3 regions of the Cellulomonas sp. P1_G12_2 genome follow, and region 2 is predicted to be linked to each of the others. Evidence: predicted binding sites of a transcription regulator. Region 2 holds the regulator's gene; each other region holds the start of a gene.

Region 1 (12,430 bases), on a different contig from region 2:
TGCCGACGAACGTCTGCGGCGCGAACGACTCGAGGAACTCGTCGTGCCGCGTCAGCGACCAGGCGAGCTCCCACAGGTTGGCATCGCTGATCGAGCTCCAGATCGCCTTCCACAGCTCGTACTGCGTCACCGAGTCGACGGTCGACTCCTGCACGAACGCGGGGTAGTCGCCGTGGATGACCTCGGCGACGAACCACGCGTCCGGGTGCTCGGCCCGCACGCGGGGGAGCACCTGCGCCCAGAAGGTCGTCGGCACCGCGTAGGCCGCGTCCAGCCGCCAGCCGTCCGCGCCGCGGTCCAGCCAGTGGTTCATCACCCGGACCACGTAGTCGACGACGCTCGGGTGCGCGTGGTCCAGCGTGACCAGGGCCCCGTGGCCCTCGAACCCGACGAACGCGCCCTCGGCGTCCCGCAGGAGCCAGACCTCGTCGTCGGACCGGCCCTCGATCGCGTCCACCGACCGACGCGCGATCGCGGAGTCCCGGCCGACGTGGTTGAACACCCCGTCGAGCAGGACCTTCACACCCCGTCCGTGGGCCTCCGCGACGAGGGTGTCGAAGTCGCCGTCGTCGCCGAGACGCGGGTCGATGCGCAGGTGGTCGACCGTGTCGTAGCCGTGCGTGGTCGACGCGAACACGGGGCCGAGCAGGAGGCCGGACGCGCCGAGCGCCACCACGTGGTCGAGCCAGGAGACCAGACGGCGGAGCCGGTGCTCGTCCGGGCCGGGCGGCTCCCCGGGGTACGCGCCGACGGCGCCCAGCGGGTACACGTGCCACCAGATCGCGTGACGGACCCAGTCGGGCTCGGTCATCTGCTCCCTCGTCCCTCGTTTCTTGCGAGCCTAGGCCGTGCTCCCCGGCTCAGACCTCGTCCGGCGGGCCCAGGTGGGGGTACCGGCGCCGGAGCACGGGCGGTGCCGCCCACCACCAGGACTCCGCGAGGTGCGCCCGCAGGGTCTCGGCATCCACGACATCGAGCGCGATGAGCACGAGGTTGGTGCCCGCGTGGTGGTCGGTCGTCGAGTACAGCGACGGCACCTGCTCCACCAGGGCGAGGCGCTCCCCGTCGTCCTCCACCCGGACCGTGAGCCGGTCGGCGTCCCACATCCGCCCCATCAGGTTGCGGTGGAACCAGGCGGGCTGCCCCCAGCTCTCCCGCTCGGTGACCTCGGGCAGCGCGAGCGCCGACCGCCGGGCGTCGTCGATGTCCATCGCCCCATCCTGGCGTGGACCACCGACAGCGAGCGGCACGGTCGTCGTCCACGGAGCGGACGGGGGTGCGACGCCCGCGGGACGATCGCCGGACGGGACGTCCCCGTGACGTTCGACGAGTCCGGTGCGCCGTCGCGGGTCACCGTCGCGGAGTTGATCGCCCGGCTCGCCCAAGGAGGCTCCGAGCTCCAGGTGCAGCCGGAACGGTCGGCGGTCCCGGACCCCACCCCGTGGCGGTGGTCGGTGGATCGGGGCGGCCACACCGAGATCGAGTAGGTCGACGGGGCCGAGTTCAGTAGGTCGGTGGCCGAGGTCTCTCAGGTCGACGCGACCGAGGGTTCATCCGACCGGCGGCTCCTGCGGCCGGCTCGACTGGTGCGGTTGATCCGCGCACGCGCGGCGGGGCTCCACACTCGACAGCGGCTCAGCGCAGGTCAGAACGGTGGGTCGCCCCAGTCGCGGGGTGGTGGGGGTGGTGGGCCGTGCTCGAACGCGCTGGGGGCGACCAGGATCCGAGCGGGGTGGCGGGCGTAGGTCAGGCCGTGGCGGTCGGTCCAGGTGGAGACGCCGGTGCGACGGTCGTGGGTGACCCGCCACCAGCCCTTGGTCTTCGCCTGGTGGTGGTGCTTGCACAGGGCGTGCAGGTTGTCGATCGACGTCTGCGGGTCGTGGGCGTGCTCGGCGCCTGAGTGGGAATGGTCGTACGCGACGCGATGGTCGATCTCGCAGCGGGTGGCCGGCTGCCGGCAGCCGGGGAAGGTGCAGGTGACGTCCCGCGCCTGCACTGTCCGGGTGAGGTCGGCGCCGGGCCGGTAGGTCACGGTGCCCACGGCACAGACCTGCCCGGAGGCGTCGGTGAGCAGGCGTCGCCAGGTCGCGTCCTGGGCGAGCTCGCGGGCGACCTGGGCGGGGATCGGCCCGTAGGAGCCCAGGTTCGCCGGCTGGTCGTCCAGGCCGAGCAGGGTGCTGGCTGCGACGGTGACCTGAAGCGCGGCGCGTTGCCCGTGCCGGGTGGGAAGCGGGGCGCCGTCGGGGGTGGCCTGCCGGTCCAGGATCGTGGTGAAGACGTCGGTGAACGCGTCCGCGCGGCGCTGGTCGACGGTGCGGGTGTCGCCGTCCAGGGCGGCGTGCCCGGCGAGGGCGTCGATCGCGGTGAACGCTGCGGTCGCGTGCTCCGCGGGCAGGTAGGCGATCAGTCGGGCCATCGCGTCCGGGGCCAGGACCAGCTCCACGCTGCGCCGCGCCCGTTCGGCCACCCGGCGCTTCTCCGCGGCGGTCGGGTCGGTCGCGATCACGGTGGCGCGCAGGTGCCGGGTGAGCTGTGGAGCGGTCATGTCCCCGGCACGCGCGAGACCGTCGGCCACGACCCCGTCCACCACACCGGGCGCGGCGTGACCAGCCTCGGTCAGGATCACGTCGACCTTGCGTGCCTCGATCGCGCCTGTCGCCCAGGCGCGGCCGACGGCGGGGTGCCGCCCGGCTCCCCACGCGCGAAGGAACAGGTCCTGGGCGGCTCGGGTGGTGCACACCAGTGCGCACGCGAGCTCGTCGGGCACACGCGCCGACGCATCGGGAGTGCGGGCCTCGATCTCCCGGATCACCGCGGCCTGGCTCGCCTGCGCCATCGCGATGACCTGCTGCCAGGCCGTCGCCGCGTTGACCAGGGCGGTGTCCGAGACGTCTGCGAGCGGCAGGTCCGCAAGCAGGGCGGCGAGCTCCCCGACCGCCACGCCCGGCAGCGGAAAGCTCTCCACGCGACCCAGATCGACCACCCGTGCGCCGGGCCGGACCGCGGGCGCCGCGCCAGGCCGCGCACCGCGGGACGAGTCGCCCCACACCAGCGGGCCATGGTCGGAACCCGCCGCGGTCGAGGTGCGCGCAGACGGTGCGTCCGCCGGCAGGCCGTCGACGGCGGGTGAGTCCGCGGCGACGCGTGGCGGGGCGGCGAGAGCACCGACCGGCGTGTGGGCGAGGACGTCCACCGCGTCGAGCACCGCCGTCATCACCCTCACCCCCCGCCGCAGAGTTCACCCGATCCGGACATAGAACAACTGTACGACCCGCCACCGACATTCGTCGCTGACCTGCGCAAACGCGATAGCGGGGCCAACGAGCGATCGAGCGTTGCTCGTACACTTGTTCGATGATCCGGGAGGTCGACTGGTCGAAGTGGCAGCGCACGCCACGCGGCTGGGTGCGGGTCCCGCCGCCGGGCTGCCCCGCGGGGCACCGGTGGACCACCAGCGGCCCAGGCCGGCCGTCGGAGCGGTTCGTCACCTGCGGGTGCACGGTCGACCGGCACCACACGCTCTGGGTGTGCCCCACCTGCGGGATGCACTGTGCCGAGGGCTGCACGGACCCGGACCTGTGGGCGGGTACGACGGTGTCATCGGGCATCGTCGGGAGCCGTCGCGGAGTGGTGTGACCGCCGACGAGGGAGCCGCGCCGGACGCGACGTGGACGGACCGTCGTAGCGTGAGCCGCGCCGGACGCGACGTGGACAGACCGTCGTAGCGGGAGCCGCACCGGACGCGACGTGGACAGACCGTCGTAGCGGGAGCCGCACCGGACGCGACGTGGACGGACCGTCGTAGCGGGAGCCGCACCGGACGCGACGTGGGCAGACCGTCGTAGCGGGTGGACCGACCGCGTCAAGGCCAAGGACCCGGGCCTCGACGCGGGGTGGTGTCGCCGGGCCACACTGGTCCGCATGGGGCACCGGGGGCGCACGGGGATGGTCGTGATGCTGGTCGCGCTGCTGTCAGCGTGCGCGTCGTCGCAGGCGAGCCGTGCCCCGCGGCCGACCGTCACGCCGACCGCCACCTCCACGCCGGTGACCGCACCGAGCGCCCCGGGGGCGACCGACGACCCCGTCGTCGCCCTCCCGCCGGCGTTCACGTCCGCGATCTCCCCGATCACCCCCGAGCTGGCCGCCCGCATGGAGCCGTCGTGGCGGCCGGGCTGCCCGGTGCCCCTCGAGGACCTGCGCTACGTCACGGTCACGCACCGCGGCTTCGACGGCGTCGACCGGCAGGGCGAGCTGGTGGTGCACGCCGACGCGGCGGACGACATGGTCACGGTGTTCCGGGCCCTGTTCGACGCGGGCTACCCGGTCCGGTCGATGCGGCTGGTCGACGACTTCGGCGCGAGCGACGACGACTCGATGGCGGCGGACAACACGTCGGCGTTCAACTGCCGGGCGATCACGGGCGGGTCGGAGTGGTCCGAGCACGCGTATGGCCGGGCGATCGACCTCAACCCGGTGGAGAACCCGTACGTCCGGGGATCGTCGGTGGCGCCCGACGACGGCCGCGCGTTCGCCGACCGGCCCGACAGCCCGGGGGTGATCCACGGCGGCGACGCGGTGGTCCGGGCCTTCGCGTCGGTCGGCTGGCTGTGGGGCGGCGACTGGGAGTCCCCGATCGACTACCAGCACTTCTCGTCGACGGGCCGCTGACGGCCCTCGACGGGCCGCTGACGGCGCTCGACGGGCCGCTGACGGCCCTCAGGCCGGCGACAGCCGCGCGTCGACCTCGGCCATGCGGCGCTCGGCGACCAGCCGCACGGTCTCGTCGCTGAGCGGGGACCCGGCGTCGAACTGCAGGGTGGCCCCGGACAGCTTCCCCTCGGTGAGCACCCCGGTCAGGGACCGCGCGAGCGGCGGGCTCATCAGGTGCAGGCTGCAGTGCGACTTCGCCACCGACAGGGCGACGAGTCCCGCCCCGCGGTAGCGGATCGTCGGCACCTGGTAGGAGATCACCTGCTCGGCGTCGGGGACGACGGCGAGCAGCCGGTCGCGCACCACGCGCAGCGCGGCTCCCTGCGCCGGCGGGATCGCGTCGAGGTACTCCTCGACGGTGGCGGCGGGGTATCCCTCGCGGGGCATGGCTCCTCCTACGGACGCGGGTCGGCGGCGAGGTCGACGAAGTCGTCGACCCGCATCAGGCGCAAGCCGGCGCGGATCACCCGGGGCACGAGCCGGGCTCCGGCCGCACCGTGCAGGCGATGCGGATGGGTCAGTGCCAGGACGTGACCGCGCCGGACCATGCGCGCCCCGCCGCCGTACTCGACGTTGCGCAGCCACTGGACGTCGGGACCGTAGGTGAGCGCGATGACCACACCGCGCGGCGACGAGAACGCGAAGACGGGAGTCCGGTACCGGCGCCCGCTGGAGCGTCCCACGTGGTGCAGCGTCGCGAACGGCGGCAGCCAGTCGGAGATCGTCCCCAGCAGGGGGTTGGTCACCCGGCGGTTGAACCGCGCGACCCGGAGCGGGATCGGCATGCCCTCGACCGTAGTGCGCAGAGGCGGGCGGCCGCACGGGTGCACGTGGTCTCGCCCAGCGGACGCCGAGTTGCGGGCCGCGTGCGCCCATGGGCACGGTGGAGGCGTCCGACGAGCCGCCCGCGAGGGTGGCGCCACCGGCAACCGAGAGGAGAGCCTTCGTGCTCACCCTGACCGACAGTGCCCTGTCCACCGTCCACACGCTCACCACCCAGGCCGGCCTGCCCGACGAGACGGGCGGCCTGCGCATCGCGCAGCAGGAGGCGGGCGGGTTCGAGCTGGCACTCGTCCCTGAGCCCGTCCCGGGCGACGACGTGGTGACCGACGGGTCCACCCGCGTCTACGTCGACCCCGAGGCGTCGCTCACCCTGGCCGACCAGCGTCTCGACGTGGAGCCCGCCGAGGCCGGCTCCACCTTCACCCTCAGCCCGCAGTAACCGCCACGCCCGCGCCGGGGCACGACCGGCCGGGTGCACGGAGCAGGACCACCGACGGCGGGGAGCGCCCCTCAGCTCCCCGCCGTCGGCGTGCCCGGGGCGACCTGGACAGCCGATCCACAGCGGGTTCATAGTGGATCGGCGCCCGATTCGGGCGGTTCGTCCGCATCCCACCGACAGTTCAGCCGGTTGCCGACGACGCGGGCGATGTTTTCTCGACGAGGAGGAAGCATGAGGGGGACCAGGTCCATCGCCGTCGCCGCGCTCTCCGTGGGCGGTCTGCTCGTCGCCGGCCTTCCGGCGTCCGCCGCCGACCAGGACGGCTTCGGTCATCGCGGTGCCACCGTGCAGGAGCTGGCCGGCGGCTGGCATCCCGGCCACGGGCACGGCCCGAAGCCGCCGACCGCCGGGGAGCCGACGACCGTCGCCGAGCATCTCGTGACCCCACTGACGTTCGACCTCGATCGGCGCGGCACGTTGTACGTCGGGCAGGCGTTCGCCGGCACGCTGGTCAGCATCCGGCCGGGTGAGGCGCCGCAGGAGCTGTCGCCGTCGACCGGCACCGACGTCGCCGCGGTCTCGACGCTGCTCGGTTCGGTCACGTGGGCGGAGCGGGCGGGCGACCAGTTCCAGGTCCTGTCCTCCGTGCTCAAGCGCCGCGGCCACGACGGGCAGATCCGCGTGGTCGCCGACCTGCTCGCGTACGAGCAGCAGGCCAACCCGGACGGCGAGCAGGGGTACGCGTTCACCGACCTCGACCCCGCGTGCGCCGCGACCCTCGTCCCGCCGTTCGCCCCGTACACGGGTGCCGTGGACAGCCACGCCTACGGCTCCCTGAGCCTGCCCGGTGTCACCTACGTCGCCGACGCGGGTGCCAACGCGGTGCTCAAGGTGGATCACCGCGGGCGCGTCAGCACGGTCGCCGTCCTGCCTCCGACGCCGGTCGAGGTCACCGCGGAGATCGCCGGGGCGCTCGGGCTGCCCGACTGCGTCGTCGGCCACCAGTACAACCTCGAGCCGGTGCCGACGGACGTCGAGCTGGGCCATGACGGCTGGCTCTACGTGTCGTCGCTGCCCGGCGGTCCCGAGGACGGCAGCCTGGGCCCGCTCGGAGCGGTGTACCGGGTGAACCCGTGGACCGGCGCGGTGAAGCCGTTCGCCACCGGCTTCTCCGGCGCGACCAACCTGGCGATCGGCTCGGACGGCACCGTCTACGTCGCCGAGCTGTACGTCAACCAGGTCTCCTCGGTGAGCAGGCGCGGGGTGGTGACGCCTCTCGTGTCGCTGAACCAGCCGGCCGGGCTCGACTGGTCGAACGGGAAGCTGTACGTGTCCACCGACGTGTTCGGCGACGGCAAGATCGTGTCGCTGCGCGTGAAGTGAGCACGACGACGGGCCCGACGCGTGTGCGTCGGGCCCGTCGTCATGCTCAGATCAGGCGCCGCCGAGCAGCTGCTCGAACGACGGCACCGCGTCGTACAGGCCCACGGGCGCGGAGGGCTCCCGGTCGGCCACCATCTCGGCCAGCTCGCGGCCGGCGCGGCGGATGCGGTTCGGCAGGGGGTTGACGTCGTCGCCACCACCGTCGGCCCAGTCGTCGGTGGCCGCGAACACGGCCGTGCCGGCGACGTCGGCCCGCAGGTAGGCGAACAGCGGGCGCAGCGCGTACTCCAGCGCCAGCGAGTGCCGGCCGGTGCCGCCGGTCGCGCCGACGAGCACGGGCCGACCGACGAGGGCGTCCTTGTCGAGGATGTCCACGAACGACTTGAACAGCCCCGAGTAGGACGCGGAGAAGATCGGCGTGACGGCGATGACGCCGTCCGCCGCGGCGACCTTCTCGAGGACGTCCGTGAGGGCGCCGGACGCGAAGCCGGAGAGCGTCATGTTGACGATCTCGTGGGCGACGTCGCGCAGCTCCACGGTCTCGACGTGCGCGGTGATGCCGCGGGCGGCGAGCTCGGTGACGGTCGCGTCTGCCAGGCGGTCGGCCAGCAGTCGCGTCGACGAGGGCTGGGACAGCCCGGCCGAGATGACGACGATCGAGCGGTCGCTCATCGTGGTCCTTTCCAGTGCCCGAAGAAGTCGATCAGGAAGAGAGGGAGTCCTCGGCCCGCAGGCCGGTGTACTCGTCGGTCGCGGTCACCGTCTGCTCACGCACGGTACCCGCGGCCACGGCCTTCGCCACCCGCTCGGCGTGCGACGGGGGGTTGGCCGGCACGTGCGCCGGACGGGCGGACTCGGCCTCGGCGCGCAGCACCGGGACGACCTCGGTGGCGAGGATGTCGATCTGCTCGAGCACGGTCTTCAGCGGGAGACCGGCGTGGTCCATGAGGAACATCTGGCGCTGGTAGTGCCCGACCTGGTCGCGGAACTTCCCGTACCGGTCGATGACCTGCTGCGGGCTGCCCACGGTCAGCGGGGTGTCGCGCATGAAGTCCTCCATCGCCGGACCGTGCCCGTAGACGGGCGCGTTGTCGAAGTACGGCCGGAACTCCTTGACCGCGTCCTGCGAGTTCTTGTTCATGAACACCTGCCCGCCGAGCCCGACGATCGCCTGGTCGGCCTGGCCGTGCCCGTAGTGCTCGTAGCGCTGGCGGTAGAAGCTCACCATCTGCGCGGCGTGCTCGAGCGGCCAGAAGATCGCGTTGTGCAGGAAGCCGTCGCCGTAGAACGCGGCCTGCTCGGCGATCTCGGGGCTGCGGATGGAGCCGTGCCACACGAACGGCGGCACTCCGTCGAGCGGGCGGGGGGTCGACGTGAAGCCCTGCAGGGGCGTGCGGAACTTGCCCTGCCAGTCCACGACCTCCTCCTCCCAGAGGCGGCGCAGCAGCGCGTAGTTCTCGATCGCCAGCGGGATGCCCTGGCGGATGTCCTGGCCGAACCAGGGGTACACGGGGCCGGTGTTGCCGCGGCCCATCATGAGGTCCATCCGGCCGTCGGAGATGACCTGGAGCATCGCGTACTCCTCGGCCAGCCGGACCGGGTCGTTGGTCGTGATCAGCGTCGTGGCGGTCGACAGGACGATGTTCTTCGTCGTGCCCGCGAGGTAGCCGAGCATGGTGGTGGGCGACGAGGGCACGAACGGCGGGTTGTGGTGCTCGCCCGTCGCGAAGACGTCCAGACCCGCCTGGTCGGCGTGCTGGGCGATGGTGAGCATGTTGCGCACCCGCTCCGTGTCGTCCGGCGTCCGGCCGGTGGTCGGATCGGTGGTGACGTCGCCGACGGTGAAGATCCCGAACTGCATCTCGCGCCTCGCTCTGGTGAGAGTTCCATGCGTTTGCATGTACTTGCCGCTCAACAGGACCACCCCCTGTCGTATTCCCGCCTCGAAAACTGGACGCGTGTCCATGTCGGTAAGCGTGATCCGACCCACAGGGTCCCGAGGGGCCGTCCCCGGCATCCCCCTATACCGTGGGGCCGACGGGGGCGTCGACGGAGGGCTGTACGGAGTGACGAACGAGCAGATCAGGGTCCTGGTTGTCGAGGACGACGCCGACACTGCACAGTACGTCCGGACGGTGCTGGAGCGTCGCGGCGGGATGGCCGTGACCGTGGTGCACGAACCGATGTCTGCCCTGGCCGAGGTGGCCGCGCACGAGTTCGACGTGGTGCTCACCGACATCCAGATGCCGGGCATGAGCGGACTGGAGCTGCTGGTCGAGCTGCGGTCCCGGGCGGCGGGCACCCCGGTGGCCGTCATGACCGCGTTCGCCAGCGTCGACTACGCCGTCGAGGCGCTGCGCCGGGACGCGGACGAGTTCCTGGTCAAGCCCGTGGCGGCCGCGACCCTCCTCGACCGGGTCACCGCGCTCGCGGTCGAGGGGCGTGTCAAGCGCGCGGCGATGGGCAGCAACGAGGTCGTCCTGGCGGTCGGCGCCCACCCCGACGACGTGGAGATCGGTGTCGGTGCGACGCTCGCCTCGCACCGCGCGGCCGGCGACACGGTCGTCATCCTCACCCTGTCCGGCGGGGCGATCGGCGGCGACGTGCAGTCCCGCCGGCACGAGGCGCTCGCGTCGGCCGGCGTCATCGGCGCGCGGCTGTACCTGCACGACTTCGAGGACACGCGGCTGGACCCCGCGAGCGGGCTCATCACGACGATCGAGGCGCTCATCGCCGAGGTCGAGCCGAGCGTCGTCTACACGCACAGCGAGCACGACCGGCACCAGGACCACCGGGCGGTCCGGCAGGCCGTCGACGTCGCCGCCCGCCGCGTGCCGTCTCTCGCGTGCTTCCAGAGCCCGTCGTCGACGATCGACTTCCGGCCCACCCGGTTCGTGCCGGTCGACGGGTTCCTCGACGCCAAGCTGCAGATGCTCGCGGCGTTCGAGTCGCAGTCCCACCGCGACTACATGGACCCCGAGCTGGTGCGGTCCACCGCGCGGTACTGGTCCCGGTTCGGGGGCGGCCAGTACGCCGAGCCGCTGGAGATGGTGCGGGCGGCCACGATGCTGAGCAGCAAGGCGCGGGCGATCGGCGTTGCCGCTGCCCCCGCCGCCGAGAAGGTCGACGGGCACGGAGGTCACGCATGAGGGTCCTGGTCACGGGTGCAGGGGGACCCGCCGGGGTCGCGGTGATCCGCTCGCTGCAGCGTCGCGGTGACGTCGAGGTGATCGCGGCGGACATGGACCGGTGGGCCAGCGCGCTCTACCTCGTCGACGCCGGGTCGCGTCACCTGGTCCCGGCCGGTCGCGCCGCCGACTTCGTGGACGTGGTGCGCAAGCTCTGTCTCGACGAGCGCGTCGACGTGCTCTTCCCGACGGTGGACGTCGAGCTGCCCAAGCTCGCCGCCGCCCGGGACGAGCTGCTCGCCGACGGCACGATCCTCGCGTCCCCTTCGCTGAGCACGCTCGAGACCTGCCTGGACAAGCTGGCCCTCGCCGCCGCGTGCGCGCGGACCGTCCGGGTGCCCCGGACCGAGCTGATCGGCACTCCCCAGGCGGTCTCCGGCTGGGACTTCCCGGTGATCGTCAAGCCCCGCCGTGGCGCGGGCTCGCGCGGGATCCGGCTGATCGGCACGCAGGCGGAGCTCGACGCGGTGCACGACGCCGAGGAGGACCTGCTGGTCCAGGAGCTGCTGCCCGGGGACGAGTACTCCGTCGACGTCCTGGCGGGGCTCGACGGCCGCGTGATCGCCGCCGTGCCGCGCGCCCGACTGCGGGTGGACTCCGGCGTCGCGGTCGCGGGCGTCACGGTGCACGACGACGAGCTGGTCGAGACCGCCTCGGCGGTCGCGCGCGCCATCGGCCTGACCACGGTGGCGAACGTGCAGCTCAAGCGGGACGTCGAGGGCCGCCCGGCCCTGCTCGAGGTCAACCCGCGGTTCCCCGGCGCGATGCCGCTGACCATCGCGGCCGGCGTCGACATGCCGTCCCTCACGCTCGACGCGGTGCTCGGCCGGCCGGTGCCCGACCACGTCGACTTCCAGGAGATCGCGAACGTGCGCTACCTCGAGGACGTCTTCCTGCCGATCGCTGACGTCCTGCCGCCACGATGAGCGCAGGTCCTGCCACCGACGGCGACCACCACGTCCACTCCACGTTCTCCGACGACGCCGTCAGCACGCCCGCGGAGAACCTGGCCGCGGCGCAGGTCGCACGCCTGCGCGAGATCCGCATGGTCGACCACGTGCGCGTCTCCACCACGTACGTGCCCGAGTTCCTCTCGGTGGTCCGCGCCCTGCCGCGGCTGGAGGGTCTGACGGTGCTGACCGGGGTGGAGGCGAAGATCCTCGACGCGTCCGGCGCGGTGGACGCTCCGCCGGAGGTGCTCGCCGCGCTGGGCTCGCCGGGCGGCGCGGACCGGGTGCTCCTGGCCGACCACCAGGTGCCCGGACCGGACGGCCCCTGGAGCCCGCGGGCCACCCGCGAGCGGATCGACGCGGGGCTGGCCCCGGTCGACGTGGTCGAGCTGCTGGTCACCGCCACCATCCGTGCCATACACGCCGTGGGCCGCGCGCAGCTGGCGCACCCGTTCTCGATCCTGCCCAAGATCGGCCTCACCGAGGACGACGTCCCCGACGAGCTCCTGGACGCGCTGGCCGGGGCCGCGGTCGCCACGGGCACCACGGTCGAGGTCAACGAGAAGTGGCGCTGCCCGGGTCCGCGGGCGACGGACCGCTGGCGGGCGGCCGGCGTGCAGCTCGTCGCGTCCACCGACGCGCACGTCGCCTCGGACGTCGGCGTCTACAGCTGGGTGCAGGGATGACGGGTGTCGGGCAGGACGCGCTGGTCGCGATCTTCGTCGCGTTCGTGGGCATCGGCGTCATCCCCGTGCTCGCCGGGCTGTACCAGTACCTCCTGGTCCCCGTGCACGCGTTCCGCAACCACCTGACGTCGTCGGCACCGCACCTTCCGCGCGTCGTGGTCATCGTCCCCGCCTGGAACGAGGGGGCCGTGCTCGCGGCGTCCCTCGACAGGCTGATGAGCCTGGAGTACCCGCCGGACCGGCTCAAGGTGTTCGTCGTCGACGACGCGAGCACCGACGACACCCCCGACG
Region 2 (6,784 bases):
CGCCTGATCCGCACCAGCGAGGACCGGGGGGTGGTCGCCGTGCTCGACCCCCGGCTGGCGACCGCGGGCTACGGCAGCTTCCTGACGCGCTCGCTGCCCGACTTCTGGCGGACGACGGACCGTTCGGTGGCCATCTCGGCGCTGCGGCGGCTCGCCACGTCCGGCTAGCCTCGACCCGTCCCCGACCCAGAGGTGTGTGAGATGACCGAGAGCCTGGACATGGAAGACGTCGGCATGGCCCCGTCCCGGAGCGGCCGCCGTACGTCGAAGCTCGCGATCGTGGGAGCCGGTGCCGTCGGGTCGACGATGGCCTACGCCGCGTTGATGCGGGGGGCCGCTCGCTCCGTCGCGCTGTACGACATCAACGCCGCGAAGGCCGAGGCGGAGGCCCTCGACCTCGGCCACGGGATCCAGTTCATGCCCATGGCGCAGGTGGTCGGGTCCGACGACCTCGCGGTGTGCGCGGACGCGGACGTGGTGATGTTCACGGCGGGCGCCAAGCAGAAGCCCGGCCAGACGCGGCTGGACCTCGCGGAGGCGACCATCGGGCTCGTCCGCAAGGTCCTGCCGGCGGTCGTCGAGGTGGCGCCCGACGCGGTCTACGTCATGGTCACGAACCCCGTCGACGTGGTCACGTACGCCGCGCTGCAGATCTCGGGCCTGCCACCGTCGCAGCTGTTCGGGTCCGGCACCGTCCTGGACTCGTCGCGGCTGCGGTACCTCATCGCCCAGCACACCGGTGTCGCGGTGCAGAACGTGCACGCGTACATCGCCGGGGAGCACGGGGACACCGAGCTGCCGCTCTGGGGGTCCGCGAGCATCGGGTCCGTCCCGTTGCTCGAGTGGACGGGCACGGGGGGCAGCGGACCGCTCACCGCCGAGGTCCGCGACGGGATCGCCCGGGAGGTCGTCGAGTCCGCGTACCGGATCATCGAGGGCAAGGGTGCGACGAACTACGCGGTCGCCCTGGCGGGCTCGCGGATCATCGAGGCGATCGTGAAGGACGAGGGCCGGGTGCTGCCCGTCTCGTCGCTGCTCGACGACTACTACGGGATCAGCGACGTGTGCCTGTCGGTGCCGGCGATCGTCGGTGCGAACGGTGTCGGCGAGCGACTCCCGGTCCCGCTCTCCGACGAGGAGCTCGCGGGGCTGCGCAGCTCGGCGGACGCGGTGCGCTCCGTCGCCCGCCAGTTCGGCTTCTGACCGGCGCCACCCGATACCCGCACGCGCGTCGGGCCGCACCTCCCACGAGGTGCGGCCCGATCTGCGTGTCAGAGGCTGCGCAGCACGCTCACGACGCGGCCGAGGATCGTCGACTCGTCGCCCGGGATCGGGGAGTAGGCGGGGTTGTGCGGCATGAGCCAGACGTGGCCGTCGATGCGCTTGAGGGTCTTGACCGTGGCCTCGCCGTCGATCATGGCGGCCACGATCTCGCCGTTCTCCGCCACGGGCTGACGGCGCACCACGACCCAGTCGCCGTCGCAGATGGCGGCGTCGATCATGGAGTCGCCGACGACCTTGAGCAGGAAGAGGTCGCCGTCGCCGACGAGCTGGCGGGGGAGCGGGAACACGTCCTCCACCACCTGCTCGGCGAGGATCGGCCCGCCGGCCGCGATCCGGCCGACCACCGGTACGTAGGACGGGGCGGGCAGGCGCTCGCCGTCGCCCTGGTCGGGGAAGCTCGAGCGGCTGCCGTCCGGTGCCGTCCAGGTGCCGACGCCCCGCGAGTCGTCCGCGTGCACGACCTCGATGGCCCGCGGGCGGTTGGGGTCCCGTCGCAGGTAGCCCTTGCGCTCGAGGGCCATGAGCTGGTGCTTCACGCTGGACGGGCTGGTGAGGCCGACGGCCTCCCCGATCTCGCGCATGCTCGGGGGGTAGCCGCGGGACTCGACCGACGACCGGATGGTGTCGAGCACGAGCCGCTGGCGCGCGGTGAGACCGTCCGGTCCGGGCGCCCCGTCCGGGAGCGTGTGGATCGTCGCCAGGTCCTTCTCGGGCTGGGACGTGTCCCGTGAGTCCGTCACTGCGCTCCTCCTCCGTCCGGCGGCCGCCTCGCAGCACGCTCAGCCTTCTCCGCCTCGTCCAGCTCACGGTCGCGGTGTCCTGACCTGCGACGACGGGTGGTCCCGGCGTGCGTGTCAGTGCCTCGTGGTCCGCTTGTGCTGCACCGCCAGCCTAGGGATGTCGGGACCGAAGATCAAACATCTGTTCGATCGTGTCTCGACAGTGTCGCCGGATGCTGGTAGACATCGTACAAGCGTTCGACGAACAGGCGTTCGACGGGCGAGATCGACCGAGGCAGTACCCCGGGAGACCGGGCCGAGCAGGAACGAGAGACGTGATGAGCGCGATGGTGATGGGACCGGCGATGCCGAACCTGGTGCCGGCTCGGGTGCCCGGACACGGGGCGAGCCGCCGCGTGGCGACTGCCCGCGTCGCGCGTGCCGCGGTGCCGTCGGCGTCCCACCTCCGGTTGACCACGCGGGGACGGGCCGTCCTGTGGGCGCTCGCCGCCGTGGTCATCGCGGCGATCACCCTGCTCGGCACGCAGGCGGCGGCCGACGGTCCCACGGGGGCGCAGGAGGTCGTGCGCCACGTCGTGGCGCCCGGGGAGACGCTCTGGCAGATCGCGGAGTCCATCGCGGCGCCCACGCAGGACGTGCGCGACGTGGTGTTCGATCTCGTCCGCCTCAACGAGCTCCCGGACGCCGGACTGATGGCCGGTCAGGTCATCGTGCTCCCGGCCGACTGAGCGACGGCGAGCGCGCTCGGCGCCCGGCGGCGGAGGGGAAGTTCACCGTCAGGCGCAGACGCTCGCAGGCCGGACGCGCTGGTGCCACGCTCGGCACGGCGCGTCCCCACGAGGGGGGTCATCCGTGGATGACCCCCCTCGCGCATCCCCGCGCTCAGCCGCATCGGCACTACGCTCGCGGCGTGCCCGGCACCGATCTTGCGACGCCGGGACGCGTGGCCTAGCGTCACGCAGGCGTTCACGACGCGATCGCCGCCGGCAGTCGCCCGGCCGCCACGCGTCAGGCTCGAAGGGGATCACGGTGCACTGTCCGTTCTGCCGCCACCCGGACTCGCGGGTCGTCGACTCGCGGACGTCGGACGACGGGTCGACCATCCGGCGGCGCCGCCAGTGCCCCCACTGCAACCGCAGGTTCACCACGGTCGAGACCGCCAGCCTCTCGGTCGTGAAGCGCTCCGGGGCCACCGAGCCCTTCAGCCGCGAGAAGATCGCCGGCGGGGTCCGCAAGGCCTGCCAGGGCCGCCCGGTGAGCGAGGACGACCTCGCCCTGCTCGCGCAGAAGGTCGAGGAGACGCTGCGCAGCGCCGGCTCGGCCGAGATCGACGCGTACGAGATCGGGCTCGCCATCCTCGGCCCGCTCCGTGAGCTGGACGAGGTGGCCTACCTGCGCTTCGCCAGCGTCTACCAGGCGTTCGACTCCCTGGAGGACTTCGAGGCGGCGATCACGGTCCTGCGCGCGGAGCACGAGTCCGAGACCGACGGCGACGCCGACGAGCCGGTCGAGCCCTCGGGCGAGGACGTCCGGACCAGCTGAGCGGCACGCCGCCCGCTGCATCCTCGTCTGTCGGTGACACCACGTAGGTTCGTCGGGTGCTTCCTACCGATCTCGAGCTCCTCCACGTCCCCGGTGCCCCCGCCATCCTTCCGGACGGTTCCCGCGCCGTCGTCTCGGTCGTCCGACCGGACCTGACCGCCGACGAGTACGTCGGGCACCTCTGGTCCGTCGACCTCGACGGCGACAGCCCGCCCCGTCCGCTCACCCGCGGGCACCGCGACACGTCGCCGGACGTCAGCCCGGACGGTCGGTGGGTCGCCTTCGTCCGTGCCGAGCCTGAGGGCAAGCCGCAGGTGCATGTGGTCGAGGCCGCCGGGGGAGAACCGATCCGGCTGACCGACGCGCCTCTGGGCGCCTCCGAGCCGCGCTTCTCGCCCGACGGCACGCGGATCGCCTACCTGGCACGCGTGCCCGAGGAGGGGCGGTACGAGCCTGACGGCAAGCCGGGCTCCGAGGACCCGCGGCACATCACGGAGCTGAAGTACCGCTCCGACGGGATCGGGTTCTTCCGCGACCGCCCCCAGCACGCGTTCGTGGTCGACGTGCCCGCCGACGGCGAGCGACCGGCGACCGTGCCCGACCCGGTGCCTCTGACCTCCGGCGACATCGGTGTCGCCGGCGTGCGGTGGCTGCCCTCGGGTGAGGCTCTCGTGGGCGTCTCGTCCCGGCACGCGTCGCGCGAGGCGGACCTGCGCAGCGACGTGGTGCGCATCGACGCCTCCCCGGACGGGGATCCGGTGGCACCGGTGCCGCTCACGGACGCGGACGCGGGGAGCGTCCTCGGCGTCGACGCCGTCCTGCCCTCCTCGGACGGTTCCTGCCTCTGGCTGCTGGCCAGCGACCTCGGCCCTGCGGGCCGCGACTTCGTCGCCGCGCAGGTCGGCCTGTTCCGCCTGCCGCTGGACGGCGACGTCGCCGGTGGTGGGGTCGTGCGGCTCACGGATCCGGACCGGGACCAGCTCGCCGGCGTCGTCGTGGAGCTCGACGGCGATCCGCTGGTGGTGGTCGAGCGCCGCGGTGCCGCGCACCTGGTCCGGGTGGCGCCCGACGGCACGCAGGCGACGGTGGTCGGCGGGACGAAGGTGGTCGGCGGTGCTGCCGTGGCGGCGGGCACCGGACGCGTCGCCGTCACCGCAGCGACCCCGGAGTCGTCGGGCGAGGTGCTTCTCGTCGACACAGCCTCGGGTGCGACCCGGTCGCGCACGGACCTCGGTGCCTCGCTGCGCTCGACCGGCCGAGTCCGGGTGCCGACCGAGCTGGAGGCGACGGCCCCCGACGGCTACGCGGTGCACGGCTGGGTGGTGACTCCGGACGAGGGTCGCTACGGCGCCGGACCGCACCCGACGATCCTGATGATCCACGGCGGCCCGTTCGCGCAGTACACGCACGCGCTCTTCGACGAGGTGCAGGTGCTGGCGGAGGCCGGCTACGCGGTCGTGCTCGGGAACCCGCGCGGGTCGTCGGGCTACGGACGGGAGCACGGGCTCGCCATCCGGCACGGGTTCGGGACGGTGGACACGGACGACGTGCTCGCCCTGCTGGGTGCCGCCATGGTGGACCCTGCGCTGGACGGGGAGCGCGTGGGTGTCATGGGTGGCTCGTACGGGGGATACCTCACCGCCTGGCTGACCACGCGCACGGACCGGTTCGTGGCGGCGATCGTCGAGCGCGGGTTCCTCGACCCGGTGAGCTTCGTCGGGTCGAGCGACATCGGCTGGTTCTTCGGTCTGGAGTACCTCGGGGACGACGCCGACGGGGAGGGCGCGACGGCGCTGGCGGCCCAGTCGCCGATGGCGCACGTGGGACGGGTGCGCACGCCGACGCTGGTCATCCACTCGGAGCAGGACTGGCGGTGCCCGGTCGAGCAGGGCCAGCGCTGGTTCGTCGAGCTGAAGCGGCGGGGAGTCGAGGCGGAGCTGCTGCTCTTCCCGGGCGAGGGGCACGAGCTCACACGCTCGGGGAACCCCCGCCACCGGCAGGTGCGGTTCGAGCACGTGCTGCGCTGGTGGGCCGCGCACCTGCCCGTGGGCGGCTGAGTCAGCGGTCGCTCGAGCGCACGCCCCAGAGGTTGATCCCGGCGTCGACGGCGTGCGGCTCGACCGCGGCGAGCTCGTCGGCGGTGAGTGGCGGCAGCGCCACGGCCGCGAGGTTCTCGTCCAGCTGCGCGGTGGTGCGGGCGCCGACCAGCACGGACGAGACGCGTGGGTCACGCAGCACCCACGCGAGCGCCAGCTGGGGCAGCGTCCGGCCGCCGGCGCGGGCGATCGCGTCGAGCGCCCGCACGTGGTCGAGCGCCTCGTCGGTCAGCCACTCGGTGCGCAGCGGCCCTCCGCGCGCGGCCCGCGAGTCGGCCGGGACGCCGTGCAGGTAGCGCGAGCTGAGCATCCCCTGCGCGAGCGGGGAGAACGCGACGACGGCCATGCCCGCGTCCCCGGCGACGTCGAGCAGGGACCGGCCGTCCTGGCCGGGCTGCTCCACCCACCGGTTGAGCAGCGAGTAGGCGGGCTGGTGCACGGCGAGGCGCAGGCCGAGCGTGCGCGCGACCTCGAGGGCCTCGACCGTGCGGTCCGCCGAGTACGACGAGATCCCGGCGTGGCGCGCCTTGCCCGCTCGGACGGCTCGGTCGAGGGCGCCGAGCGTCTCCTCGAGCGGCGTCGCGGGGTCGAACCGGTGGCTGTAGAACACGTCGACGCTCTCGAGCCCGAGCCGGCGCAGCGACTCGTCCAGGGAGGCGCGCAGGTACTTCGCCGATCCGTGCTCGCCGTACGGCCCGGGCCACGCGCGGTATCCGGCCTTCGTCGTGACGAGCAACTCGTCGCGACGCCCTCGCAGGTCACGGGCCAGGAGTCGGCCGACGGACTCCTCGGCGGCGAAAGGCGGCGGGCCGTAGTTGTTCGCGAGGTCCAGGTGCACGACGCCACGGTCGACGGCGTGCAGGACGAGGCGGCGCTGGTCCTCGAAGGGCGTCGTCGCGCCGAAGTTCTGCCAGAGACCGAGCGACACGGTCGGCCACGACAGGCCGCCGGCGCGGCGGTGGGGCGGGCCGGAACCTGGTGCGCTCACGAGGGCGACGCTACCGGGCGTGAGAAGAGGTGGCGCCGCGCGCCCGAGTCGGCAAGGCTGTGCAGGTCGCGGGCGCAGACGTCCGCCGACACGGAGCATCGTAAGGAGACGCCCATGGCCAAGGACGACGACAA
Region 3 (12,430 bases), on a different contig from region 2:
GGACACGAGCCCGACACATGCGTGCCTTATGCTTGCGCACGTTGAAGGGGAGTACCCCACACACGATCCCGTCGTCATCACGGACCCGCTCGCGCGGGGCCCGGTGGGATCGGTCCGCTGCGGATGTGTCGCGCGGGCGGGGGAGACCTTCGGTACCGATGCATCTCTCGTACCGGAGGTTTCTGCATGGATGTGTCCGGCTGGGTCTGGGCAGGGACGGCGGTCTTCGTCGTCGGACTGATCTTCTTCGACTTCTTCGCGCACGTGCGGACGCCGCACGCCCCGAGCTTCCAGGAGTCCGCGCGCTGGTCGATCTTCTACATCGCGCTCGCCCTGGTGTTCGGCGTGGTGGTGGGCATGGCGTGGGGCTGGGGCCCGGGCACGGAGTACTTCGCCGGGTACGTCACCGAGAAGAGCCTCTCCGTCGACAACCTCTTCGTCTTCCTCATCATCATGACCAAGTTCGCGGTGCCGCGTGAGTACCAGCAGAAGGTGCTCCTGGTCGGTGTCGTGATCGCGCTGATCCTGCGGACGATCTTCATCCTGGCCGGTGCGGCCGCGATCGAGCAGTTCTCGTGGGTGTTCTACATCTTCGGGCTGTTCCTCGTGTACACCGCGGTGAAGCTCTCCCGCGAGCACCACGACGCCGAGCACCCCGACCCGCGCGAGGAGCGCGACGGCATCGCGGTCCGGATGCTCAAGCGGGTCCTGCCCACCACGGACGAGTACCACGGCGACCGCCTGACCGTGAAGATCGATGGCAAGCGGTTCCTCACCCCGATGCTCGTGGTCATGGTGGCCATCGGCTCGACGGACATCCTGTTCGCGCTCGACTCGATCCCGGCCATCTACGGCCTGACCGAGGAGCCGTACATCGTCTTCACGGCCAACGCGTTCGCCCTGCTGGGGCTGCGCCAGCTGTACTTCCTCATCGGCGGGCTGCTCGAGCGCCTGGTCTACCTGTCGCAGGGCCTCGCCGTCATCCTCGGGTTCATCGGCATCAAGCTGGTGCTCCACGCGTTGCACGTGAACGAGCTGCCCTTCATCAACAACGGCGAACCCGTCGAGTGGGCGCCCGAGATCCCCATCTGGCTGTCGCTCACGGTCATCCTCGGCACCCTCGCCGTGGCGACCGTGGCCAGCCTCCTGAAGACCCGCAACGACGAGCGCATCGCCTCGTCGACCGAGAGCTGAGGACTACCGCGTGAACGTCGACCCCCTGGTCTGGATCGTCTCCCTCGGTCTGGCAGGTGCCCTGCTGGTGGTCGACGTCGCCATCGTCGGGCGCCGCCCGCACGTGCCGACCACGGCCGAGTGCGTGCGGTACCTGGCTCTCTACATCGGTCTCGCGGTGCTGTTCGGGATCGGTGTCTGGGTGACGTCGGGCGCCGAGTACGCGGGTCAGTTCTTCGCGGGCTGGCTGACCGAGTACTCGCTGTCGATCGACAACCTCTTCGTGTTCCTGCTGATCATGGGCAAGTTCGCGGTGCCGCGCGCGTACCAGCAGACCGCCCTGCTCATCGGGATCATCCTGGCGCTGGTGTTCCGCGGGCTGTTCATCTGGGCCGGTGCCGCGGTCATCGACGCGTTCAGCTGGGTGTTCTACCTCTTTGGCGCGTTCCTCGTCTACACGGCGTGGAAGGTCGGTCGTGAGGGTGAGGTGGACGAGGGCGACGAGTTCCACCCGCCGCTCCTGCTGCGGATCGTGCAGCGCGTGTTCCCGGCCACCCCGGACTACCACGGGGTCAAGCTCACGGTGGTCCAGGGCGGCCGCCGGCTCATGACCCCCATGTTCGTGGTGCTCGTCGCGCTCGGCGCCACGGACCTGCTCTTCGCGTTCGACTCGATCCCGGCGATCTTCGGGCTCACCAGCGAGCCGTACCTCGTGCTGATGGCCAACCTGTTCGCCCTCATGGGACTGCGCCAGCTCTACTTCCTGCTGGGCGACCTGCTGACGCGGCTGGTGTACCTCAACATCGGGCTGGCGGTCCTGCTCGGCTTCATCGGCGTCAAGCTCGTCCTGCACGCGCTGCACGAGAACGAGGTGCCGTTCATCAACGGCGGCGAGCCGGTCGCGTGGGCGCCGGACATCCCGATCTGGTTGTCGCTGAGCGCGATCGTGCTGATCCTCGGGGTGACGGCCGCCGCCAGCATCGTCAAGACGCGGTACGACGAGCGGCGGGCGGTCACTGCGCCCGCGGAGCCGGTCGCCGAGCCCACGGACTGACTCCTCAGGCGCTCCAGGGGCCGAGGACGACGTCCCAGCCCCGCACGTCGGTCTGCGCGACGAGGCCCTCGCGGACGAACGGGTCGTCCGCGAGGATCGCGTCGACGACCTCCGGTGACGCTGCTCGGAACACCAGGAGGGCGCCCGGGTCGCCGTCGGTGAACGGACCGGACCCGAGCAGGGTGCCGTGCTCGGCCAGCGCGGTCAGGTACGCGCGGTGCTCGGTGCGGACGCGGTCCCGCACGTCGGTGCGCTCGTCATAGGTGTAGCGGACGGCATAGGTGGGCATGGCGTCATCCTGCCCGAGCCGGTGGCAGAGTGCTGACATGGCTCGGACGCTGCGCACGCTGCTCACGCAGGACCTGCTGGACCGGATCCACGAGCGTGCACCGCTGCACGACCGTGAGAACACCTTCCCGCACGACGACCTCGCCGACCTGGTCGCGGCGGGGTACCTGACGGCGTTCGTGCCGACCGGGCTGGGCGGCGCAGGGCTCACGCTCGAGGAGGTCGCGCGCGAGCAGGTACGGCTGGCAGCGGCGGCACCGGCCACGGCGCTGGCGGTCAACATGCACCTGGTGGTGACCGGGCTCGCCGCCCTGCTGGTGTCTCGCGGCGACGACTCCGTCGAGTTCATCCTGAGGGATGCCGCGGCGGGGGAGATCTTCGCGTTCGGCAACTCCGAGCCCGGCAACGACCTGGTGATGTTCGGCTCGCGGACGCGCGCAGACCGGCAGCCCGACGGCTCGTACCGCTACAGCGGCACGAAGATCTTCACGTCGCTGTCGCCGGTGTGGACGCAGCTGGCCACGTTCGGTCTGGACGACTCCGACCCTGACGACCCGCGGCTCGTGCACGGGGTCGTCTCCCGCGCCGACGGTGGCACCGAGGCGCGCGACGACTGGGACACGCTCGGCATGCGTGCCACGCAGTCGGCCACCACGGTGCTGGACGGAGCGCTCGCCCCCGCCGACCGCGTCTACCGGTCTCTCCCGCCAGGCCCGAGCGCCGACCCGTTCGTCTTCGCCCTCTTCGCCGTCTTCGAGATCCTGCTCGGCGCGGTCTACACGGGGATCGGCCGGCGAGCGATCGAGCTGGGGGTCGAGGCGGCACGGCGTCGGACCTCGATGAAGTTCGACGGCCGGGCCTACGCGCAGGACCCCGACATCCGCTGGCGGATCGCGGACGCGGTGCTGGCTCAGGACGGTGCGGAGCTGCAGGTCTTCGCCCTCGCTCGCGACGTCGACGAGCAGGTGGACCACGGGTCGCGCTGGTTCGCGCACCTGGTCGGGCTCAAGGTCCGCGCGACCGAGTCCGCCCGGGTGGTCGTCGACAACGCGATCCGTGTCTCGGGAGGGGGGTCGTACTTCTCGGGGAGCGAGCTGGGACGGCTGTACCGCGACGTGCTGGCGGGGATGTTCCACCCGTCCGACGACGAGTCGGCGCACGCGACGCTCGCGACGTCCGTGCTGGGTCCGCCCGAGGCCTGACGTGGAGCTGCCCGACGTGCTCGACCTGCCCGGAGCACGCCTGCGCGCGCTGCGGGAGGACGACTGGGCGCTCGACCACGCCCTCTCCCGCGTCTCGGACGTGCCGCAGTGGACGTACTACCCGGCGGACGTCAGCGTGGACGAGGCACGCGAGCGGGTGAGACGGAACCTGACGCAGCGTGCTGAGGGCCGCGGTGGGAGGTTCGTGGTCGAGCGGTCGGGGGAGCCGCTCGGCACGATCGGGATGGGACTGCGCACCGACGGCCCGCACCTCTACTACGCGTTCCTCCCCGCGGGCCGCGGGATGGGCCTGGCCACGGAGGCCGTCCGTGCTCTGTCGCGCTGGGCGCTGGAGCACGGCGCGGACGTGGTGAACGCCAGGACGATGGTCGGGAACGTGGCGAGCGAACGGGTGCTCGAGCGGGCGTCGTTCCGTCGTGGTCCACTCGAGGTGGAGCCCGACGGCGTGTCGGTGACCCGGTGGTCCTGCAGGGCGAACTCACAACCTACTCTCAAGTAACTTACGCACCCGTAGGTTACGATCGGGGGATGACGACCGTGGGACCCAGCCGACCGACCGCCGCCTCGACTGGTGCCCCGCGAGACGTGGCGATCCCCGACGAGCCCCTCACCGCGGCGCTCGATCGCGCGGCACAGCGGTGGCCCGAGCGGACGGCCGTGGACTTCCTCGGGGCGCCCACGACGTACGCGGAGCTGGCCGAGGCCGTCGCCCGCGGCGCCCAGGTGCTGCTCGACCTCGGCGTCCGGCCGGGGGACCGGGTGGCCCTCGTCATGCCGAACTGCACCGGGCACGTGATCGCCTTCTACGCAGCGCTGCGCATCGGCGCGGTCGTCGTCGAGCACAACCCCACCTACTCGGCCGGCGAGCTCGCGCACCAGCTGGCCGACTCCGGGGCGGTCGTCGCGCTCGTGTGGGAGAAGGCGGTGCCGCGGGTCCTCGAGACGCTCGCCCGGACGGCTCTCAAGGCCGTCGTCGCCGTGGACCTGTCCGCCGACCTGCCCCGTGGCAAGCAGCTCGCCCTGCGCCTGCCCCTGCCGAGCGCCCGCCGAGCGCGCGCGGCCATGTGCGGCTCGGTGCCGCCCGCGTTCCCGATGTGGCACCGGCTCGTCGCCAAGGCTGCACCCCTGGACCCGGCGCACCCGGCGCCGTCGTCGTCCGACGTGGCCCTGCTGCAGTACACCGGCGGCACCACCGGCACACCCAAGGGCGCGATGCTCACGCACCGCAACCTGGTGGCCAACGCGGTGCAGGGCCACGCCTGGACGGGAGTCGAGCCCGGTACCGACGTCGTCTACGGGGTGCTGCCGTTCTTCCACGCCTTCGGGCTGACCCTCTGCCTGAGCTACGCGATGCGGGTCGGCGCGACGCTCGTCGCGTTCCCCTCGTTCGACCCCGCGATGGTCCTTGCCGCCCAGAAGCGCCTCCCGGGCACCTTCCTGCCCGCCGTCCCGCCGATGCTCGACCGGCTGGCCGTCGCCGCCGCGACGTCGGGGGCAGACCTCACGTCGTTCCGGTACGCGATCTCGGGCGCGATGGCGCTCCCCGCGGCGACCGCCCAGAAGTGGGAGGACGTGACCGGCGGGCTCGTCGTCGAGGGGTACGGGATGACCGAGACGTCACCCGTCGCGCTCGGCAACCCGCTCACCGACGCCCGCCGCCCCGGCACGCTCGGCCTGCCGTTCCCGAGCACGCGCATCCGGGTCGTGGACCCCACCGACGTCACCCGCGAGGTCGAACAGGGGGAGCGCGGCGAGCTGCTGATCCAGGGCCCGCAGGTGTTCGCCGGCTACTGGGGTCGGCCCGACGAGACCGCGGAGCAGCTGCTCGACGACGGCTGGCTGCGGACCGGCGACATCGTCACGGTGGACGAGACCGGCTGGGTCGTGCTGGTGGACCGCATCAAGGAGGTCATCGTGAGCGGCGGCTTCAAGGTCTACCCCTCCCAGGTCGAGGACCACCTGCGCGGCATGCCCGGCGTCGCGGACGTCGCGGTGGTCGGGGTGCCCGGTGGGGACCTCGGGGAGACCGTGGTCGCCGCCGTGGTGCTGGAGCCCGGTGCCCGGGGGATCGACCTCGACGCCGTCCGTGCGTGGGGTGAGCGGCACCTGGCGCGCTACGCGCTCCCGCGCCGGCTCGTGTTCCTGGACGAGCTGCCGCGGTCGCAGGTCGGCAAGGTGCTCCGTCGCGTCGTGCGGGAGTCCGTCCTCGCCGGCTGACGGTCACCAGCCGCGGGCGCGCCACTCCTCGAGGTGCGGACGCTCCGCTCCGATCGTGGTGTCCCGGCCGTGGCCCGGGTAGACCCACGTGTCGTCGTCGAAGCGGTCGAACACCCGGGCGACGACGTCGCCGTAGAGCTGCTCGAACGCGTCCGGGCTGGTGGTGCGCCCGACGCCTCCCGGGAAGAGCGAGTCACCGGTGAACAGGTGCGTGCGCCCACCGGGTTCGCGGTAGGCGAGCGCGATCGAGCCCGGGGTGTGGCCGCGCAGCGCGACGACCTCCAGGGCGAGGTGGCCCACGTGCAGGACGTCGCCGTCGTGCAGGCGGCGGGTGACGGGCACGTCGGTCGCCTCCATGACCGCCGTGGCATCGTCGGCACCCACTGCCGAGGACGCCCCGGTGACGGTCACCAGCGACTCGAGCGCGCGGTGGTGGTCGGGGTGCCGGTGGGTGGTGACGATGGTGTCGAGCTGCGACGAACCCTCGCGGACCAGCTCGAGCAGGCGGTCGGGCTCGTCCGCCGCGTCGACGAGCACCTGGGAGCCGTCGGACCGGCACGTCAGCAGGTAGGCGTTGTTGTCCATCGGGCCGACGGCGGCCTTGCGGATCTCGAGCTCGTCGAGCACGCGGAGAGCTGACGGCCCGCCCACCTGCACGTCACCGGTGTACGTCATCGGGTCCTCCTCTCGAGAGCCAGGTCGTGGCTGTGCACCGCCCGGACGAGCGCCAGGTGCGACAGGGCCTGGGGCATGTTGCCGGCCAGCCGCCGTCCGACCGGGTCGTACTGCTCGGCCAGCAGCCCCACGTCGTTCGCCAGGCCGACGAGGATGTCCAGCACCGCCGTCGAGCCGTCGACGTCGTCCGTCCGCGCGAGGGCGTCCGCGAGCCAGAAGGAGCACGCGAGGAAGGCGTGCTCGTCGCCGGCGACGCCGTCGTCGGTACGTTCCGTGCGGTAGCGGCGCAGCAGTCCCGGGGAGACCTCGAGCTCGTCCCGGATCGCTGCGAGCGTGGCCAGGACGCGGGGGTCGTCGGACGGCAGGAACTCGACCTGCGCGATCTGCAGCAGGGCCGCGTCGGTGTGCGTGGCGCCGTAGGCCTGCACGAACGTCCCACGCTCGGCGTTCCAGCCGTGCGCCAGCACGTCGGCACGGATCGCGTCCCGCTCCGCGCGCCACCTGTCGACGGGTCCCTCGAGACCGTGCTTCTCGACCGCACGCACCGCGCGGTCGACAGCGGCCCAGGCCATGACCTTCGAGTGCGTGAAGTGCCGCGGCTCGCCACGAACCTCCCAGATCCCCCGATCCGGCTCTCGCCAGCGGCGCAGGAGGTCCTCGACGAGGTGGCGCTGCAGGGACCAGGAGTCGGCGGTCTCCTGCAGCCCGGCGGCGCGCGCCAGCTCCAGGGCGCACATCACCTCACCCAGCACGTCGTTCTGCACCTGCCCGACGGCGGCGTTCCCGACCCGGACCGGACGCGATCCGGCGTAGCCCGTCAGGTGGCCGAGCTCGGCTTCGGGCAGGTAGCGGCCACCGTCGACGCGGTACATGATCTGCAGGTCGGCGGGGTTCCCGGCCACGGCACGCAGCAGCCAGTCACGCCACTCCGTGGCCTCGTCGCGGTAGCCGTGCTCGAGCAGCGCCTCGAGCGTCATGGCCGCGTCCCGGAGCCAGCAGTACCGGTAGTCCCAGTTGCGCTCGCCGCCGAAGTCCTCGGGCAGGGAGGTCGTGGCGGCCGCGACGATCCCGCCGGTCTCCTGGTCCGTGAGCAGGCGCAGGACGAGCAGCGAGCGGACGACGGCCTCGCGGTAGGAGCCCTGGTAGGCGCAGCTGCGCGCCCACAGCCCCCAGGTGATCCGCGTGGAGTCGATCCGGTCCTCGATGGTCAGCCGCGGCAGGACGGGATCCCACGAGCGGGTCCAGGTCAGCGCCAGCTCGACGGACTCGCCCTCCTGGAGCGTGAACCGGTCGGCGTGCCGGTGGTCGTCCGGATGGGGGAGGCGGTCGCCGCGCAGCAGCAGGGAGTCCGGCCCGGCGATCGCCCGGATCGCCTCCTCGCCGTCCTGGTCGGTCAGCCGGCGCACCCACGGCTCGACCGCGCCGTAGCCGAACCGGACCACCCACTCGTGCTCGACCTCGACGCTCCCACGGGTGCACACGAGACGCCGCACGAGGTCGGACCGGCCGTCGTGCAGCGGCATGGTCTCCAGCACCACCGCGGTGCCCTGCGCGGTCTCGTACGTGGTCTCGAGCACGAACGAGTCGTCGAGGTAGCGCCGGGTCACGGACGTCGCGTCCCGGACCGTGAGGAGCCACCGGCCGTTGTCCGCGGTGCCCAGCAGGCGGGCGAAGGCGGCTGCCGAGTCGAACGTCGGCAGGCACATCCAGTCGATCGAGCCGCGCAGGGAGACGAGTGCGGCGGTCCTGCCGTCCCCGAGCACCGCATAGTCTCCGATGGGCACCAGCGGGGGGTCGACGACGGCGTCGGGTCTGTCCACGAGGTGAGCATCCTCCGGCGCCGGGGGAGCGGCACGTCGGCCGGCTGTGGTTTCGCTCACGTCGAACAGATGTGCGATTGTCGGTGGTGCCACGTAGACTCCCCGCGTGAACGAACGACTGGTGGTGCAGGGCGCCCGCGAGCACAACCTTCGGAACGTCGACCTCGATCTCCCGCGTGACAAGCTCATCGTGTTCACCGGTCTGTCCGGTTCGGGGAAGTCGTCGCTGGCGTTCGACACCATCTTCGCGGAGGGGCAGCGCCGGTACGTCGAGTCGCTGTCCGCGTACGCGCGGCAGTTCCTCGGGCAGATGGACAAGCCCGACGTCGACTTCATCGAGGGCCTCTCGCCCGCGGTGTCGATCGACCAGAAGTCCACCAACCGGAACCCGCGGTCCACGGTCGGCACGATCACCGAGGTCTACGACTACCTGCGCCTGCTGTTCGCACGCGCGGGGACGCAGTACTGCCCGGTGTGCGGCGAGCGCGTGACCGCGCAGACCCCGCAGCAGATCGTCGACCGGTTGCTCGAGCTCCCGGAGGGCACGCGGTACCAGGTGCTCGCGCCGGTCGTCCGTGGCCGCAAGGGCGAGTACGCCGACCTGTTCAAGGAGCTGCAGAGCAAGGGCTTCGCCCGTGCCCGCGTCGACGGCGAGGTCGTGCAGCTCACCGAGCCCCCGGCGCTCGAGAAGAAGCTCAAGCACGACATCGAGGTCGTCATCGACCGCCTGGTCTCCCGCGAGGGTGTCCAGCGCCGGCTCACCGACTCCGTCGAGACCGCCCTCGGCCTGGCCGGCGGGCTGCTCGTCGTCGAGCTGGTGGACGCCGACATCGACGACCTCACGCGCGAGCGACGGTTCTCCGAGCACCGCGCGTGCCCGAACGACCACGTGCTCACGCTCGACGAGATCGAGCCGCGCACGTTCTCGTTCAACGCCCCGTACGGCGCCTGCCCGGAGTGCACCGGGATCGGCTCGCGCCTCGAGGTCGACCCCGACCTGGTGGTCCCCGACGAGGACCTGTCGCTCGACGACGGCGCCGTCGCGCCCTGGGCGCAGATCTCGAGCGAGTACTTCTCCCGCGTGCTCAGCGCGCTGGCCTCCGACATGGGCTTCTCCACGACCGTGCCGTGGCGTGCTCTGCCGCAGCGGGCCAAGGACGCGGTGCTGCACGGCCAGAACCACGAGGTGAAGGTCCGGTACAAGAACCGCTGGGGTCGCGAGCGGCAGTACTCGACCGGCTTCGAGGGCGTCATCACGTTCCTCGAGCGCCGGCACAACGAGACCGACTCGGACTGGAGCAAGGAGAAGTACGAGGCCTACATGCGCGAGGTCCCGTGCCCGGTGTGCGAGGGCGCGCGGCTCAAGCCCGAGGTGCTTGCGGTCAAGGTCGGCGGAAGGTCCATCGCCGACGTCTGCACGCTCCCCATCCGGGAGGCCCGCGAGTTCCTCGACACGCTGCAGCTGGGCGAGCGCGAGCGTGCCATCGCCGCGCAGGTGCTCAAGGAGATCCAGGCGCGCCTCGGCTTCCTGCTCGACGTCGGCCTCGACTACCTCTCGCTGACCCGCCCGGCCGCGACGCTGTCCGGCGGCGAGGCGCAGCGCATCCGGCTGGCCACGCAGATCGGCTCCGGCCTGGTCGGCGTGCTCTACGTGCTCGACGAGCCGAGCATCGGCCTGCACCAGCGGGACAACCGTCGTCTGATCGACACGCTCACGCGCCTGCGGGACCTGGGCAACACGCTGATCGTCGTCGAGCACGACGAGGACACCATCCGGACGGCCGACTGGATCGTCGACATCGGGCCGGGTGCCGGCGAGCACGGTGGACGGGTCGTGCACTCGGGTGACCTCGCGGGCCTGCTGTCGTCGGCCGAGTCCGTGACGGGTGCGTACCTGTCGGGGCGCCGGTCCATCCCCATGCCGCCGCTGCGCAGGCCGGTCGACGCGAAGCGCCAGCTCACGGTGGTCAACGCGCACGAGCACAACCTGCAGGGGATCGATGTCTCGTTCCCGCTCGGCGTGCTGACCGCGGTGACCGGCGTGTCCGGGTCGGGCAAGTCGACGCTGGTGAACGCGATCCTCTACACGGTGCTCGCCAACGAGCTGAACGGCGCGCGCCAGGTGGCAGGCCGGCACAAGCGCGTGACGGGCCTGGAGCACCTGGACAAGGTCGTGCACGTGGACCAGGGGCCCATCGGCCGGACGCCGCGCTCCAACCCGGCGACGTACACCGGGGTCTGGGACCACGTCCGCCGGCTGTTCGCGGAGACCACCGAGGCCAAGGTCCGCGGCTACACGCCCGGCCGGTTCTCGTTCAACGTCAAGGGCGGCCGCTGCGAGGCGTGCTCCGGTGACGGCACCCTGAAGATCGAGATGAACTTCCTGCCGGACGTGTACGTGCCCTGCGAGGTCTGCCACGGTGCGAGGTACAACCGCGAGACGCTCGAGGTGCACTTCAAGGGCAAGACAGTCGCCGACGTGCTCAACATGCCGATCGAGGAGGCCGCCGAGTTCTTCGCCGCGGTCCCCGCGATCTCCCGGCACCTGCGCACCCTCGTCGACGTCGGGCTCGGGTACGTGCGGCTCGGCCAGCCGGCGCCGACGCTCTCCGGCGGCGAGGCGCAGCGCGTCAAGCTCGCCGCCGAGCTCCAGCGCCGCTCGACGGGCCGGACGATCTACGTGCTCGACGAGCCGACCACAGGTCTGCACTTCGAGGACATCCGCAAGCTTCTCGGCGTGCTCCAGTCCCTGGTCGACAAGGGGAACTCGGTCATCGTGATCGAGCACAACCTCGACGTCATCAAGAACGCCGACTGGGTGATCGACATGGGCCCCGAGGGCGGCAGCGGCGGTGGGCTCGTCATCGCCGAGGGAACGCCGGAGCACATCGCCTCGGTCGAGGCGAGCCACACAGGACGGTTCCTCGCCGAGGTCCTGGAGCCGGCACCGCAGCCCGTGAAGCGCAAGCGCGCCGTCAAGCAGCCGATCCCGGCGTAGCCGTCGGGCGGCGAGCCGGACGGGGTGTGACGCTAGTGCGAGACGGACTGAGCCGTGCGCACCGGGACGGGCTCGTGCCGGACCGGGAAGTTCACGGACCGGGAGATGAAGCAGTGCTCGTGGGCCTGGTGGTGGATGCCGCCGAGCACGTCGTCGGTGATCGCGGCGCCCGTGGGCAGGTGGGCGCCTGCGGCGACCGTCACTCGCGGTCGCAGGACGACCTCACGGAACTGACCCTGACCGGCGGCTTCGATGCGCATCGTGCCGACGGCCTGGTCCTCGTACCCGACCACCACCACGCCGGCCGCGGACGCCAGGTGCAGGAACCAGAGCATGTGGCACTGCGCCAGCGCGCTGACCAGCAGCTCCTCCGGGTTGTATCTCGACGGGTCTCCTCGGAAGGCCGTGTCGGACGACCCCAGCAGCGGCGGCTTCGACCCGATCCGCACCTCGTGGTCGCGGCTGTACGCGGTGTAGCTCGAGGTGCCGGTCCGGCCGGCGCCGGTCCAGGTGACGTCGACGGAGTACGTGTGCAGGGGGCCCATCAGCCCACGGTAGCGGTCCGGTCGTTCGGTGACGTGGGTGCCGCGAACTACGCTCGACCGCATGGCTGATCCCGCCACGTACCGGCCGGCTCCGGGGGAGATCCCCGACTCGCCGGGCGTCTACCGCTTCCGTGACGAGCACGGCCGAGTCATCTATGTCGGCAAGGCCAAGAGCCTGAGGTCGCGCCTGTCCAGCTACTTCCAGGACCTGTCCGGCCTGCACCAGCGCACGCAGCAGATGGTGACCACGGCGGCGTCGGTCCAGTGGACGGTCGTCGGCACGGAGGTCGAGGCGCTCGCGCTGGAGTACTCCTGGATCAAGGAGTTCGACCCGCGGTTCAACGTGAAGTACCGCGACGACAAGTCCTACCCCTACCTGGCCGTGACGCTGGCCGACGAGTTCCCCCGCATCCAGGTGATGCGGGGCGCCAAGCGCA

The links. Region 2 encodes LexA, which represses DNA repair genes until DNA is damaged. Its sites were predicted from a motif close to TCGAACANNTGTTCGA; they were not measured.
Region 1: AC1DXT_RS09855 (HNH endonuclease signature motif containing protein) is a predicted target of LexA. The motif match lies at 3,255-3,270, and genes of this name have one in related genera.
Region 3: uvrA (excinuclease ABC subunit UvrA) is a predicted target of LexA. The motif match lies at 8,512-8,527, and genes of this name have one in related genera.

The regions. Positions count from the first base shown of each region.
Region 1 is NZ_JBFUBX010000002.1:397,625-410,054, forward strand. Features, by position in the region: gene AC1DXT_RS09840 (alpha-amylase family glycosyl hydrolase) at 1-811, opposite strand, end outside; gene AC1DXT_RS09845 (MmcQ/YjbR family DNA-binding protein) at 861-1,211, opposite strand; gene AC1DXT_RS09850 (hypothetical protein) at 1,317-1,487, shown strand; gene AC1DXT_RS09855 (HNH endonuclease signature motif containing protein) at 1,646-3,214, opposite strand; gene AC1DXT_RS09860 (hypothetical protein) at 3,355-3,636, shown strand; gene AC1DXT_RS09865 (M15 family metallopeptidase) at 3,922-4,668, shown strand; gene AC1DXT_RS09870 (iron chaperone) at 4,717-5,097, opposite strand; gene AC1DXT_RS09875 (nitroreductase family deazaflavin-dependent oxidoreductase) at 5,106-5,495, opposite strand; gene AC1DXT_RS09880 (iron-sulfur cluster assembly accessory protein) at 5,657-5,932, shown strand; gene AC1DXT_RS09885 (ScyD/ScyE family protein) at 6,164-7,315, shown strand; gene AC1DXT_RS09890 (FMN reductase) at 7,367-7,987, opposite strand; gene AC1DXT_RS09895 (LLM class flavin-dependent oxidoreductase) at 8,019-9,176, opposite strand; gene AC1DXT_RS09900 (PIG-L deacetylase family protein) at 9,382-10,464, shown strand; gene AC1DXT_RS09905 (ATP-grasp domain-containing protein) at 10,461-11,429, shown strand; gene AC1DXT_RS09910 (histidinol-phosphatase) at 11,426-12,139, shown strand; gene AC1DXT_RS09915 (glycosyltransferase family 2 protein) at 12,136-12,430, shown strand, end outside.
Region 2 is NZ_JBFUBX010000009.1:91,581-98,364, forward strand. Features, by position in the region: gene AC1DXT_RS19660 (ATP-dependent DNA helicase) at 1-168, shown strand, start outside; gene AC1DXT_RS19665 (L-lactate dehydrogenase) at 202-1,203, shown strand; gene lexA (transcriptional repressor LexA) at 1,272-2,024, opposite strand; gene AC1DXT_RS19675 (LysM peptidoglycan-binding domain-containing protein) at 2,342-2,752, shown strand; gene nrdR (transcriptional regulator NrdR) at 3,054-3,566, shown strand; gene AC1DXT_RS19685 (S9 family peptidase) at 3,623-5,623, shown strand; gene AC1DXT_RS19690 (aldo/keto reductase) at 5,625-6,650, opposite strand; gene AC1DXT_RS19695 (DUF5302 domain-containing protein) at 6,765-6,784, shown strand, end outside.
Region 3 is NZ_JBFUBX010000004.1:274,830-287,259, reverse strand. Features, by position in the region: gene AC1DXT_RS15330 (TerC family protein) at 187-1,194, shown strand; gene AC1DXT_RS15325 (TerC family protein) at 1,205-2,227, shown strand; gene AC1DXT_RS15320 (YciI family protein) at 2,232-2,516, opposite strand; gene AC1DXT_RS15315 (acyl-CoA dehydrogenase family protein) at 2,554-3,717, shown strand; gene AC1DXT_RS15310 (GNAT family N-acetyltransferase) at 3,719-4,237, shown strand; gene AC1DXT_RS15305 (AMP-binding protein) at 4,267-5,955, shown strand; gene AC1DXT_RS15300 (MBL fold metallo-hydrolase) at 5,959-6,630, opposite strand; gene AC1DXT_RS15295 (glycoside hydrolase family 15 protein) at 6,627-8,450, opposite strand; gene uvrA (excinuclease ABC subunit UvrA) at 8,557-11,448, shown strand; gene AC1DXT_RS15285 (OsmC family protein) at 11,481-11,993, opposite strand; gene uvrC (excinuclease ABC subunit UvrC) at 12,055-12,430, shown strand, end outside.